Linked DNA regions of Rubrivivax gelatinosus IL144. Each later gene encodes a partner of the first gene's protein in a complex. Links are inferred from orthologs where the notes say so. Each region holds a gene or a part of one and is shown on either strand. Other genes may lie near its edges. The genes, in order: RGE_RS16520 and uvrB.

Region 1 (5,802 bases):
CTCTCGCCCGAGGCGCCGCACTGCGCCCAGGTCGGCGAGATGCTGGCCCGCGCCCACCTCGCCGTCGCCGACCTGCCGGTCGAGCAGCCGCATCTGCGCGGCCTGGACTGGTGGGCGGCCACGGTGCCCGAGGTGCTGCCCTTTGTCGACGCCGCGCAGGCCGCGCTGCTGCAGGACGAACTCGCCTTCCAGCAACAGCTCGCGGCCTCGGCCGCCGGACGCTCGCTGCCGCGCGGCGCGATCCACGCCGACCTGTTCCGCGACAACGTGATGTTCGACGAGACCGCCGGCGAGGACCGCCTGTGCGGCTTCTTCGACTATTACTTCGCCGGCACCGACACGCTGCTGTTCGACATCGCCGTCTGCCTCAACGACTGGTGCGCCGACCTGACGACCGCCAGCCTCGACGAGGAACGTGCGCTCGCCTTCATGGCCGCCTACCAGGCGGTGCGCCCGCTCACGCACGCCGAGATCCGGCTGATGCCGGGCCTGCTGCGCGCCGCGGCCTTGCGCTTCTGGCTGTCGCGGCTGCGCGACTGGCACCTGCCGCGGGACGCCGCGCTGCTGCAGCCCAAGGACCCGGCGCATTTCGAACGCCTGCTGCGCGACCGCATCGACAACCCGTGGCACCCGCCGGCCACGCCCAGCCCCTGAGTCCCCCAGCATGCCGCTGCAACTGAAGACGGTGGAACCGGCGCGCGGCGCGCGCTGGCTGCGCGACGCCTTCGCGCTCTACGCCCGCCGCCCGCTGGCCTTCACGGCGCTGTTCGCCGTGTTCCTGTTCGCCGCGCTCGCGGTGTCGCTGGTGCCCATCCTCGGCGGCGTGCTGCAGATGATGTCGCTGCCGATGCTGTCGCTGGGCTTCATGGTCGCGTCGCAGTCGGCGCTGCTCGGCGGGCCGGTGACGCCGGCGCAGTTCATCGAGCCGCTGAAGGGCGACGCCAAGCGCCGCACCTCGCTGCTGGTGCTGTGCGCGCTGTACGGGCTGTGCGCGATCGGCATCCTCGTCGCCTGCGACCTGGTCTCCGGCGGCGCGATGCAGCGCCTGCAGGCGCTGATGGCCCAGGGCAACGTGCCGCAGGAGGAACTGGACGCGCTGATGGACGAACCCGGCGTCACCGCCGCGGCCTTCCTCGGCCTGGTGCTGGGCTCGCTGCTGTCGGTGCCGTTCTGGCACGCGCCGGCACTGGTGCACTGGGGCCGCCAGGGCGTCGCGCAGTCGCTGTTCTCCAGCACGCTGGCGGTCTGGCGCTGCAAGGGCGCGTTCCTCGTCTACGGCCTGGCCTGGTTCGTCGTCGCGACGGTCTTCGGCATCGTCGCGGCGCTGGTCTTCTCGCTGCTCGGCGCGCACAGCGCGGCCTCGATGCTGGCGCTGCCGGCCGGCCTGCTGTTCTCGACCGTGTTCTACGTCTCGCTGCTGTTCACCTTCAACGACAGCTTCGGCGGCGCCGACGCGGTGCGGCCGCCGGTCGAGCCGGTCTGAGACCGCCCCGCCGGCACCCTGCCGGTCACTCGATCGGCGTCAGCTTGGCCATCGCCAGCAGCAGCCACTTGACGCCGTGGCGGCCGAAGCGCACCTGGGCGCGGGCGTCCTCGCCGCTGCCTTCGAGCGTGACGACCACGCCCTCGCCGAACTTGGTGTGGAACACCGCCTGGCCGGTGCGCAGCGGCGCCTGGCCGGCCGGCGCGGGCGGCGCCTTGGGCGTGAACGGCACCGGCTGCTGCCAGGGCTCGGCGCGCTCGACGCGCCCGGCGCCGACGATGCCCGACAGCCCCTGGCCGCGGTCCCAGGCCTGGCGGTACTCGCGCGCGTAGCCCGAGCCGAAGCCCTGCTGGCGCGGCGTCAGCCACTTCAGCGCGCCTTCGGGCAGCTCGTCGAAGAAGCGGCTCTTGACGTTGTAGCGCGTCTGGCCGTGCAGCATGCGCGTCTGGCTGAAGCTCAGGTACAGGCGCTTCCTGGCGCGCGTGATCGCGACGTACATCAGCCGCCGCTCCTCCTCGACGCCGTCGGCGTCGGACAGCGACTGCTCGTGCGGGAACAGGCCTTCCTCGATGCCGGTGATGAACACGGCGTCGAACTCCAGCCCCTTGGCCGAGTGCACCGTCATCAGCTGCACGGCGTCGGTGCCGGCCTGGGCCTGGTTGTCGCCGGCCTCCAGCGAGGCGTGCGTCAGGAAGGCCGCCAGCGGCGAGACGATCTCGCCGGTCTCGGCGTCGGGCGCGGGCAGCGGCGCCTCGCCGCCGCCGGCCAGCGTGCCGGGGCCGTGCTCGTCCAGCGGCAGCGCCACCGCGTCCTTGCCGAAACCTTCCTGGGTCACGAAGCTCTCGGCGGCGTTGACCAGTTCCTGCAGGTTCTCGATGCGGTCCTGGCCTTCCTTCTCGGTGCGGTAGAAGTCCAGCAGCCCGCTCTCGTGCACGACGTGCTCGATGATCTCGCGCAGCGTCAGCCCCTGGGTGGCGCTGCGCATCGCGTCGAGCTTGTGCACGAAGCCCTGCAGGTTGATGCCGGCCTTGCCCGGCACCGCGCCGACGCTCTGCGCCAGGCTGCGGCCGCTGGCGCGCGCCGCGTCCTGCAGCTGCTCGATCGAACGCGCGCCGATGCCGCGCGCCGGGAAGTTCACGACGCGCAGGAAGCTGGTGTCGTCGTCGAGGTTCTCCAGCAGCCGCAGATAGGCCAGCGCGTGCTTGACCTCGGCGCGCTCGAAGAAGCGCAGGCCGCCGTAGACGCGGTACGGAATGCCGGCGTTGAACAGCGCGCTCTCGATGACCCGGCTCTGCGCGTTGCTGCGGTAGAGCACGGCGATCTCGCTGCGCGCCAGGCCGCCGCGGTGCAGCTCGCGCGCTTCCTCCAGCAGCCACTGGGCCTCGGCGTAGTCGCTGGGCGCCTCCTGCACGCGGATCGGCTCGCCGGGGCCGGCGTCGGTGCGCAGGTTCTTGCCCAGGCGCTGCGAGTTGTGCGCGATCAGCGCGTTGGCGGCGTCGAGGATGTTGCCGAACGAGCGGTAGTTCTGCTCGAGCTTGATGACGCTCTTGACGCGGTACTCGCGCTCGAAGTCGGCCATGTTGCCGACGCGCGCGCCGCGGAAGGCGTAGATGCTCTGGTCGTCGTCGCCGACGGCGAACACGCCCTGGCCCTGGGCGCCCGGCGGCGCGAACATCTTCAGCCAGGCGTACTGCAGCCGGTTGGTGTCCTGGAACTCGTCGACGAGCACATGGCCGAAGCGGCGGCGGTAGTGCTCGCGCAGCGCGTCGTCGTCGCGCAGCAGCTCGTAGCTGCGCAGCATCAGCTCGGCGAAATCGACCACGCCTTCACGCCGGCACTGCTCCTCGTAGGCCTCGTAGACCTGCACGAGCTTGCGCGTGTGCTCGTCGAAGGCCTCGACGGCGGCCGGCCGGCGGCCCTCTTCCTTCTGCCCGGCGATGAACCACGCCACCTGCTTGGGCACGAAGCGCTCCTCGTCGAGGTTCATCGCCTTGACGACACGCTTGACGGCCGAGAGCTGGTCGGCGCTGTCGAGGATCTGGAAGCTCTGCGGCAGCCCTGCGGCCTTCCAGTGCGCGCGCAGCAGGCGGTTGCACAGGCCGTGGAAGGTGCCGATCCACATGCCGCGCACGGCAAACGGCAGCATCGTGCCCAGCCGCGTCAGCATCTCCTTGGCGGCCTTGTTGGTGAAGGTGACGGCGAGCACGCCGCCCGGCGAGACCTGGTTGGTGGCCAGCAGCCAGGCGATGCGCGTGGTCAGCACGCGCGTCTTGCCGGAGCCGGCACCGGCAAGGATCAGCGCCGGTTCGGCCGGCAGCGTGACGGCGGCGAGCTGTTCGGGATTCAGGTTGCGCAGCAGCTGCGCGTCTTGGAGATGCATCCCGGGATTCTAGGAGCCGCCCCCTTCGGCCAGCACCGCGGCCAGCGCCGGCGCCAGGCGTTCGTAGGCGTCCTCCTTGGGCACGACGACGCGCACGCCGACCGCCGCGGCCTGGGCGTGCAGCGCGTCGTCGACGAAACCCGAGCACAGCAGCACCGGCAGCCGCGGCGCCGCCTCGGCGATGCGGCGCGCCAGCTCGATGCCCGAGGTGTCGGGCATGTTGTGGTCGGTGACGACGGCGTCGAAGGCGGTCGGCGAGCGCTCCAGCAGCGCCAGCGCCTCGCGGCCCGAGTCGCAGACCTGCACCCGGTATCCGGCGCGGCGCAGCAGCTGGCCGTGCACCGCGGCGACGATCGGGTCGTCGTCGACGAGCAGCACGTGCGCGCCCGACGCCACCGGCCGCGGTGCCGCCGTCTCGCCGGCCGCCGGCGGTGGTGCCGGCTCGGGCGCCTCGGGCGACGGCAGGTAGACGTGGAAGGTGCTGCCCTGGCCGGGCCGGCTGTCGACGCGGATCGCGCCGCCATGCGCCTGCACGATGCCGTGCACCACCGACAGGCCCAGCCCGGTGCCCTTGCCCACCGGCTTGGTCGTGTAGAAGGGCTCGAAGATGCGCGACATGACCTCGGGCGCGATGCCGTGGCCGTCGTCGCGCACCCAGAGGTGGGCGACAGGCCCCTCGGCCAGCGCCGGCTCGCCCAGCGCCCGCACCTGCGTGGCATCGAGGCGCTCGAGCCCGACTTCCACGCGGCCGCCGGTCACCGGCAGCGCGTGCCAGGCGTTGGTCGCCAGGTTCAGCAGCACCTGCTGCAGCTGGGTGCCGTCGACGCGCACGGCGACCGGTTCGGCCGGCAGCACGGCCAGCAGCTGCACGCCCGGCGGCACCATCGCGCGCAGCATGCCCAGCGTCTCCTCGACCACCGGCGCCGCCGGCTGGGTCGTCATCGCGCCGGTCTCGCCGCGGCTGAACTCGAGGATCTTGCGCACCAGCGCCACCGCGCGCAGGCCGGCCTGCATCGCCTGGTCCAGGTGCTCGTGCACCGGGCGCGAGGCGGCCGCGTCCTCGCGCGCCAGCGTCAGCCGGCCGAGGATGCCGGCGAGGATGTTGTTGAAGTCGTGCGCGATGCCGCCGGCCAGCGTGCCGATGGCCTCCATCTTCTGCGTGTCGCGCAGCCGGCGCTCCAGGCGCTCGGCCTCGCGCCGCGCGGTGATGTCGGCGAAGGCGACGACGATCGACTCGAGCCGGCCGTCGCCGTCGTGCAGCGGCACGGCGTTGCACAGCGCCCAGAGCTGGCGGCCGTCGGGGCGGCGCAGGCCGAGCACGATGTCGGCGATGCGCCGTCCGCCGCGCCGCGCGCGCATCGCCGGCAGCTCGTCCTGGGCCAGCGGCTGGCCGTGTTCGTCGACGACCTCCCAGTCCTCGGCGCTGCGTGCCAGCAGGGCCTGCAGGTTCGCGGCGCCGAGCATCTGCAGCGCCGCGGCGTTGGCTTCGCGCACCGACAGGTCGGGCTCGTGCACGACGACCCCGGTCATCAGGTTGTCCAGCAGCACGCGCAGGCGGCGCTCGCTGGCGCGCAGCGCCTCCTCGGTGCGCTTGAGCTCGCCGATGTCGAAGGTGACCGCGAAATGGCCGACGACGCGGCCCTCGGCGTCGCGGTCGGGCAGCAGCGTCACGAAGGCGTGGCGCTGCACGCCGTCGGTGGTCTTCAGCGGCAGGTCGAAACGCACGACCTCGCCGTTGCGCACGCGGCGCAGATACGGCAGGCCGAGCTGGTGCAGCGGCTCGCCCAGCACCTCGCTGATCGTGCGCCCGACGACGGTCGCAGGGTCCAGCCCGAACCACTCGCGGTAGGCGGCGCTGGCGAAGCGGTAGCGCCCTTGCAGGTCCAGCCGGGCCACCGGGCCCGGCAAGGCGTCGGTGATGCCGGCCAGCAGCCGCTCG
Region 2 (5,692 bases), 2.0 Mb from region 1 along the record:
GTGCTCGGTCTTCACGGTGATCAGGTGCTTGCCGCGCGAGGCGTAGAAGTGCGCCGCGCCCTTGATCGCGAGGTTGTTGCTCTCGGTGGCACCCGAGGTCCAGACGATCTCGCGCGGGTCGGCCTTGATCAGCGAAGCGACCTGGGCACGCGCCTTCTCCACCGCCTCTTCCGCTTCCCAGCCCCAGGCGTGACTGCGAGACGCCGGGTTGCCGAAGTGTTCGCGCAGCCACGGGATCATCACGTCGACGACGCGCGGGTCCACCGGCGTCGTCGCGCCGTAATCCATGTAGATCGGGAAATGCGGAGTCATGTCGCTTACTTGGTGAAGGAACTGCCGAACGCGAAGACCGAGTTCGGCGCGGTGACCTTGATCGGCTTGACGACCGGCTGCGAGGAGATCGCGCGCTTGATCGGCGCTTCCTCGACCGAGACGCCCTTGGCGATCTGCTCGTCGACGAGCTTCTTCAGCGAGATCGAGTCGAGGTACTCGATCATCTTGTTGTTCAGGCTCGCCCAGAGGTCGTGCGTCATGCAGCGGCCGCCGTCTTCGCCGTGGCAGTTTTCCTTGCCGCCGCAGCCGGTGGCGTCGATCGGCTCGTCGACGGCGACGATGATGTCGGCGACGGTGATCTCGTCGGCCGGACGGCCCAGCGAGTAGCCGCCGCCCGGGCCGCGCGTGCTCTCCACGAGTTCGTGGCGGCGCAGCTTGCCGAACAGCTGCTCCAGGTAGGACAGCGAAATCTGCTGCCGCTGGCTGATGGCTGCCAGCGCCACCGGGCCGCTGTGCGAGCGCAGCGCGAGGTCGATCATCGCGGTGACGGCGAAGCGGCCTTTGGTGGTCAGTCTCATGGATGTCTCCTTACGGAAGGCGTCGGCGACCGCGGGTTTCCCCGTAGAGCGATCCCGACTAGATTGCTCAAGTATAGCTGAGACCAACCAATTTGGTCAAGCTTTGCGGCGCCGTCACGTCGACTGCGCGCGCAGCAGGCGGGCCACGATCCCGTCACACGCGTCCTCGATCAGGTCGAGCACACGTTCGAACCCTGCCGCCGACCCGTAATAGGGGTCGGGCACCTCGCGCACGCCTGCATGGCGCAGGGCGTGATCCATGAGCAACCCGAGGTCGGCGCGGGCGTCGTCGGGCGCGATCTGCCTCAGCCGGGCCAGGTTGTCCTCGTCCATCCCGAGGATCCAGTCGAATCGCGAGAAGTCCTCGCGCTCGACCTTCCGGGCCCGCAGCCGGGTGAGATCGTAACCCCGCGCGGCCGCGTGGCGAACAGCGCGTGGGTCCGGCGCCTCACCGGCGTGATATCCGAGCGTTCCGGCGGAGTCGACCCGCACCTGCCGCCCCAGTCCGGCAGCCTCGAGCTTGGCGCGCAGCACGCCTTCGGCGCTCGGCGAGCGGCATATGTTTCCCATGCAGATCAACAAGATGCTGCTCGGCGACGCGTTCATCGAGCGCCTCCGCGCGCCGCGTCAAGCGGAACCACGTTGACGTCATGGCCTCCCGAGCCGAACGCCTGCTCGCGCAGCAGCGCGAGCTGGTCGCGCACGCGCGCCGCCTTCTCGAACTCGAGGTTGCGCGCGTGTTCGAGCATCTGTTTCTCCAGCGCCTTGATGCGCTTGCCCAGATCCTTCTCGGACATCGCCTCGACCTCGGCCGCGGCCTGCGCCGCCTGGACCTCGTCCTTGGCCGTCTTGTCGCTGACGACGCCGTCGATCAGGTCGCGGATCTTCTTGTTGACGGTGCGCGGCACGATGCCCATCGCCTCGTTGTGCGCGATCTGCTTGGCGCGCCGGCGCTCGGTCTCGTCGATCGCGCGGCGCATCGACTCGGTGATCCTGTCGGCATAGAGGATGGCCTTGCCGCGCGCGTTGCGCGCCGCGCGGCCGATGGTCTGGATCAGGCTGCGTTCGGCGCGCAAAAAACCTTCCTTGTCGGCGTCGAGGATGGCCACCAGGCTCACCTCGGGCAGGTCCAGGCCTTCGCGCAGCAGGTTGATGCCGACCAGCACGTCGAACGAGCCCAGCCGCAGGTCGCGCAGGATCTCGACACGTTCGACGGTGTCGATGTCGCTGTGCAGGTAGCGCACCTTGACGCCGTTGTCCGACAGGTAGTCGGTGAGCTGCTCGGCCATGCGCTTGGTCAGCGTCGTGATCAGCACGCGCTCGTTGACGTCGACCCGCTCGCGGATCTCCTGCAGCACGTCGTCGACCTGGGTCGAGGCCGGGCGCACCTCGACCTCGGGGTCGACGAGGCCGGTCGGGCGCACCACCTGCTCGACGACCTGGCCGGAATGCGTCTTCTCGTAGTCGGCCGGCGTCGCGGTGACGAACACCGCCTGGCGCATGCGGCGCTCGAACTCCTCGAAGCGCAGCGGCCGGTTGTCCAGCGCGCTGGGCAGGCGGAAACCGTACTCCACCAGCGTCGTCTTGCGCGCGCGGTCGCCGTTGTACATGCCGCCGAGCTGGCCGATCAGCACGTGGCTCTCGTCGAGGAACATGATCGCGTCGCGCGGCAGGTAGTCCACCAGCGTCGACGGCGGCTCGCCGGGCGCGGCGCCCGACAGATGGCGGGTGTAGTTCTCGATGCCCTTGCAGTGCCCGACCTCCTGCAGCATCTCGACGTCGAAGCGCGTGCGCTGCTCGACGCGCTGGGCCTCGACGAGCTTGCCGTTCTTGACGAAGAAGTCGACGCGCTCGCGCAGCTCGGCCTTGATGCCGTCGACCGCGCGCAGCACCTGTTCGCGCGGCGTCACGTAGTGGCTCGACGGGTAGATGACGAACCGCGGCACCTTCTGGCGCACGCGGCCGGTCAGCGGGTCCAGCAATGCCAGCGACTCGATCTCGTCGTCGAAGAGCTCGATGCGCAGCGCCAGCTCGCTGTGTTCAGCCGGGAAGACGTCGATCGTGTCGCCGCGCACGCGGAAGGTGCCGCGGCCGAACTCGACCTCGTTGCGCGTGTACTGCATCGACACCAGCCGCGCGATGACGTCGCGCTGGCCCAGCTTGTCGCCGACACGCACGATGAGCCGCATCTGCGTGTAGTCCTCGGGCTTGCCGATGCCGTAGATCGCGCTGACGGTGGCCACGACGATGACGTCGCGGCGCTCGAGGATGCTCTTGGTCGCCGACAGCCGCATCTGCTCGATGTGCTCGTTGATCGCGCTGTCCTTCTCGATGAACAGGTCGCGCTGCGGCACGTAGGCCTCGGGCTGGTAGTAGTCGTAGTAGCTGACGAAGTACTCGACGGCGTTCTTCGGGAAGAACTCGCGGAACTCGCTGTACAGCTGCGCGGCCAGCGTCTTGTTCGGCGCGAAGACGATCGCCGGCCGGCCCAGCCGGGCGATGACGTTGGCCATCGTGAAGGTCTTGCCCGAGCCGGTGACGCCGAGCAGCGTCTGGTAGGCGAGGCCGTCGCCCACGCCGTCGACGAGCTGCTCGATCGCGGCCGGCTGGTCACCGGCCGGCGGATACGGCTGGAAGAGCTGGAACGGGGAATCGGCAAATGTGACGAACTCGCCCCGGGCGAGCTCCGTCGCGACGTCGGTGTCTTCGGTCATCGGGGAAACCTGGTGGCGGACATCTAGAATTCGAGGGCAACCGCAGAGGGTAACGCAGCCGCGGGCTCCCTGCCGGATCCGCTTTCCTCCCCCGCCACTCCTCAGGAAACCGCCATGTCCGCCTCCGTGTTCGCCGCCGTCCAGATGGCTCCGCGCGACCCGATCCTCGGTCTCAACGAACAGTTCGCCGCCGACCCGAACCCGGCCAAGGTGAACCTGGGTGTCGGCGTCTACTTCGACGACAACGGCAAGCTGCCGGTGCTGGACTGCGTCGCCGCCGCCGAGAAGCAGCTGCTGGAAGCGAGCAAGCCCAAGGGCTACCTGCCGATCGACGGCATCGCCGCCTACGACAAGGCGGTTCAGGGCCTCGTCTTCGGCGCCGGCAGCGAGGTGCTGCGGGCCGGCCGTGTGGCCACCGTGCAGGCGCTGGGCGGCACCGGCGGGCTGAAGGTCGGCGCCGACCTGCTGAAGAAGCTGAACCCGGGCGCACGCGTGCTGATCAGCGACCCGAGCTGGGAAAACCACCGCGCGCTGTTCACCAACGCCGGCTTCGAGGTCTCGACCTACCCGTACTACGACGCGCCGACGCGCGGCATCCGCTTCGACGCCATGCTCGCCGCGCTGAAGGCCGCGCCGGCCGGCACCATCGTCGTGCTGCACGCCTGCTGCCACAACCCGACCGGCTGCGACCTGACGCCGGCGCAGTGGACCGAAGTCGTCGCCGCCTGCCAGGCCGCCGGCCTCGTGCCTTTCCTCGACATGGCCTACCAGGGCTTCGGCGAAGGCATCGCCGAGGACGGCGCGGTCATCGGCCAGTTCGTCGCCAGCGGCCTGCAGTTCCTCGTCTCGACCTCGTTCTCCAAGAGCTTCTCGCTCTACGGCGAACGTGTCGGCGCGCTCAGCGTCGTCTGCGCCGACCGCGACGAGACCACGCGCGTGCTGTCGCAGCTGAAGATCGTCATCCGCACCAACTACTCCAACCCGCCGACTTTCGGCGCCCAGCTCGTGGCCACCGTGCTGACGACGCCGGCGCTGCGCGCGCAGTGGGAAGAGGAGCTGGCCGGCATGCGGCTGCGCATCCGCGCGATGCGCGCCTCGCTGGTCGAGAAGCTGGCCGCCGCCGGCGTGCCGGGCGACCTGTCCTACATCACGCGCCAGAAGGGCATGTTCAGCTACTCGGGCCTGTCGGCCGAGCAGATGCAGCGCCTGCGCAGCGAATTCGGCGTCTACGGCGTCGATTCGGGCCGCATCTGCGTCGCCGCGCTCAACAGCAAGAACCTCGACGCCGTCGCCGCGGCGATCGCCAAGGTCGCCTGAAGTCCCTCCGGCCGGTGACAACCGGCCGGAACCCGAGCGTTTTCCGCGTTTTCACCGGCCGCTTTGCGCGGCAGGATGCTCGTTGACCGACTAATATTGCTGCACCGCACAATGCGGCCGGCGAGGACGGGAGACGAGCATGCTGTACCACCTGTACGAGACGCAACGCGCGCTGATGGCGCCGTTCGCGGAGTTCGCGGCCGCCACCGCCAAGCTCTACGACCACCCGCTGTCGCCGTTCGCGCACACGCCGATGGCGCAGCGCGTGTCCGCCGGCTTCGACCTGCTGCACCGGCTGGCCAAGGAATACGAGAAGCCCGAGTTCGGCATCACCTCGGCCACCGTCGACGGCGTCGCCGTCGCGGTGCAGGAGCAGGTGGCGCTGGCCAAGCCCTTCTGCCGGCTGCTGCGCTTCAAGCGCTTCAGCGACGAACCGCACGCGCTGGCGCGCATGAAGACGCAGCCGACGGTGCTCGTCGTCGCGCCGCTGTCGGGCCACCACTCGACGCTGCTGCGCGACACCGTCACCAGCCTGCTGCACGACCACAAGGTCTACATCACCGACTGGACCGACGCGCGCATGGTGCCCGAGGACGAGGGCCCGTTCCACCTCGCCGACTACGTCGCCTACGTGCAGGACTTCATCCGCCTGATCGGCCCGAACGTGCACGTCATCTCGGTGTGCCAGCCGACGGTGCCGGTGCTCGCCGCGGTGTCGCTGCTGGCCAGCGGCGGCGAAGCGACGCCGCGCACGATGACGATGATGGGCGGCCCGATCGACGCGCGCCGCAGCCCGACGGCGGTGAACAA

The links.
Region 2: the proteins of RGE_RS16520 (region 1) and uvrB are in contact, whole or in part, in a crystal structure (PDB 7EGT), measured with the Thermus thermophilus proteins. The link is inferred for Rubrivivax gelatinosus IL144 from one-to-one orthologs. Residues at the interface, in WP_096412145.1 of Thermus thermophilus: His654, Arg656, Phe657, Gln666, Asp668, Glu669, Lys680, Arg681, Leu682, Ser683, Lys685, Tyr686, Ala687; in WP_096411307.1 of Thermus thermophilus: Glu23, Leu25, Arg26, Asp27, Gly28, Glu29, Arg30, Phe31, Arg55, Glu326, Asp327, Phe328, Glu379, Ser382, Gln383, His398, Gly400, Arg401.

The regions. Positions count from the first base shown.
Region 1 is NC_017075.1:3,618,062-3,623,863, forward strand. Bases 1,187-4,222 are described here. They hold RGE_RS16520 (UvrD-helicase domain-containing protein), read right to left. Parts: upstream 3,864-4,222; coding sequence 1,509-3,863; downstream 1,187-1,508. Other genes in these bases: RGE_RS16515 (BPSS1780 family membrane protein), read left to right, coding at 1,187-1,483; RGE_RS16525 (PAS domain-containing protein), read right to left, coding at 3,873-4,222. Outside these bases: RGE_RS16510 (homoserine kinase), read left to right, coding at 1-654; more of RGE_RS16515, read left to right, coding at 665-1,186; more of RGE_RS16525, read right to left, coding at 4,223-5,802. UniProt on the Escherichia coli protein: A helicase with DNA-dependent ATPase activity. Unwinds DNA duplexes with 3'-5' polarity. Translocates on single-stranded DNA with 3'-5' polarity. Initiates unwinding more efficiently from a nicked substrate than double-stranded DNA.
Region 2 is NC_017075.1:1,577,443-1,583,134, reverse strand. The notes cover bases 1,010-3,935. They hold uvrB (excinuclease ABC subunit UvrB), read right to left. Parts: upstream 3,566-3,935; coding sequence 1,454-3,565; downstream 1,010-1,453. Other genes in these bases: RGE_RS07555 (amino acid aminotransferase), read left to right, coding at 3,680-3,935; RGE_RS07565 (low molecular weight protein-tyrosine-phosphatase), read right to left, coding at 1,010-1,457. Outside these bases: RGE_RS07575 (IscS subfamily cysteine desulfurase), read right to left, coding at 1-312; Fe-S cluster assembly transcriptional regulator IscR, read right to left, coding at 318-851; more of RGE_RS07565, read right to left, coding at 966-1,009; more of RGE_RS07555, read left to right, coding at 3,936-4,882; RGE_RS07550 (polyhydroxyalkanoate depolymerase), read left to right, coding at 5,022-5,692. UniProt on the Escherichia coli protein: The UvrABC repair system catalyzes the recognition and processing of DNA lesions. A damage recognition complex composed of 2 UvrA and 2 UvrB subunits scans DNA for abnormalities.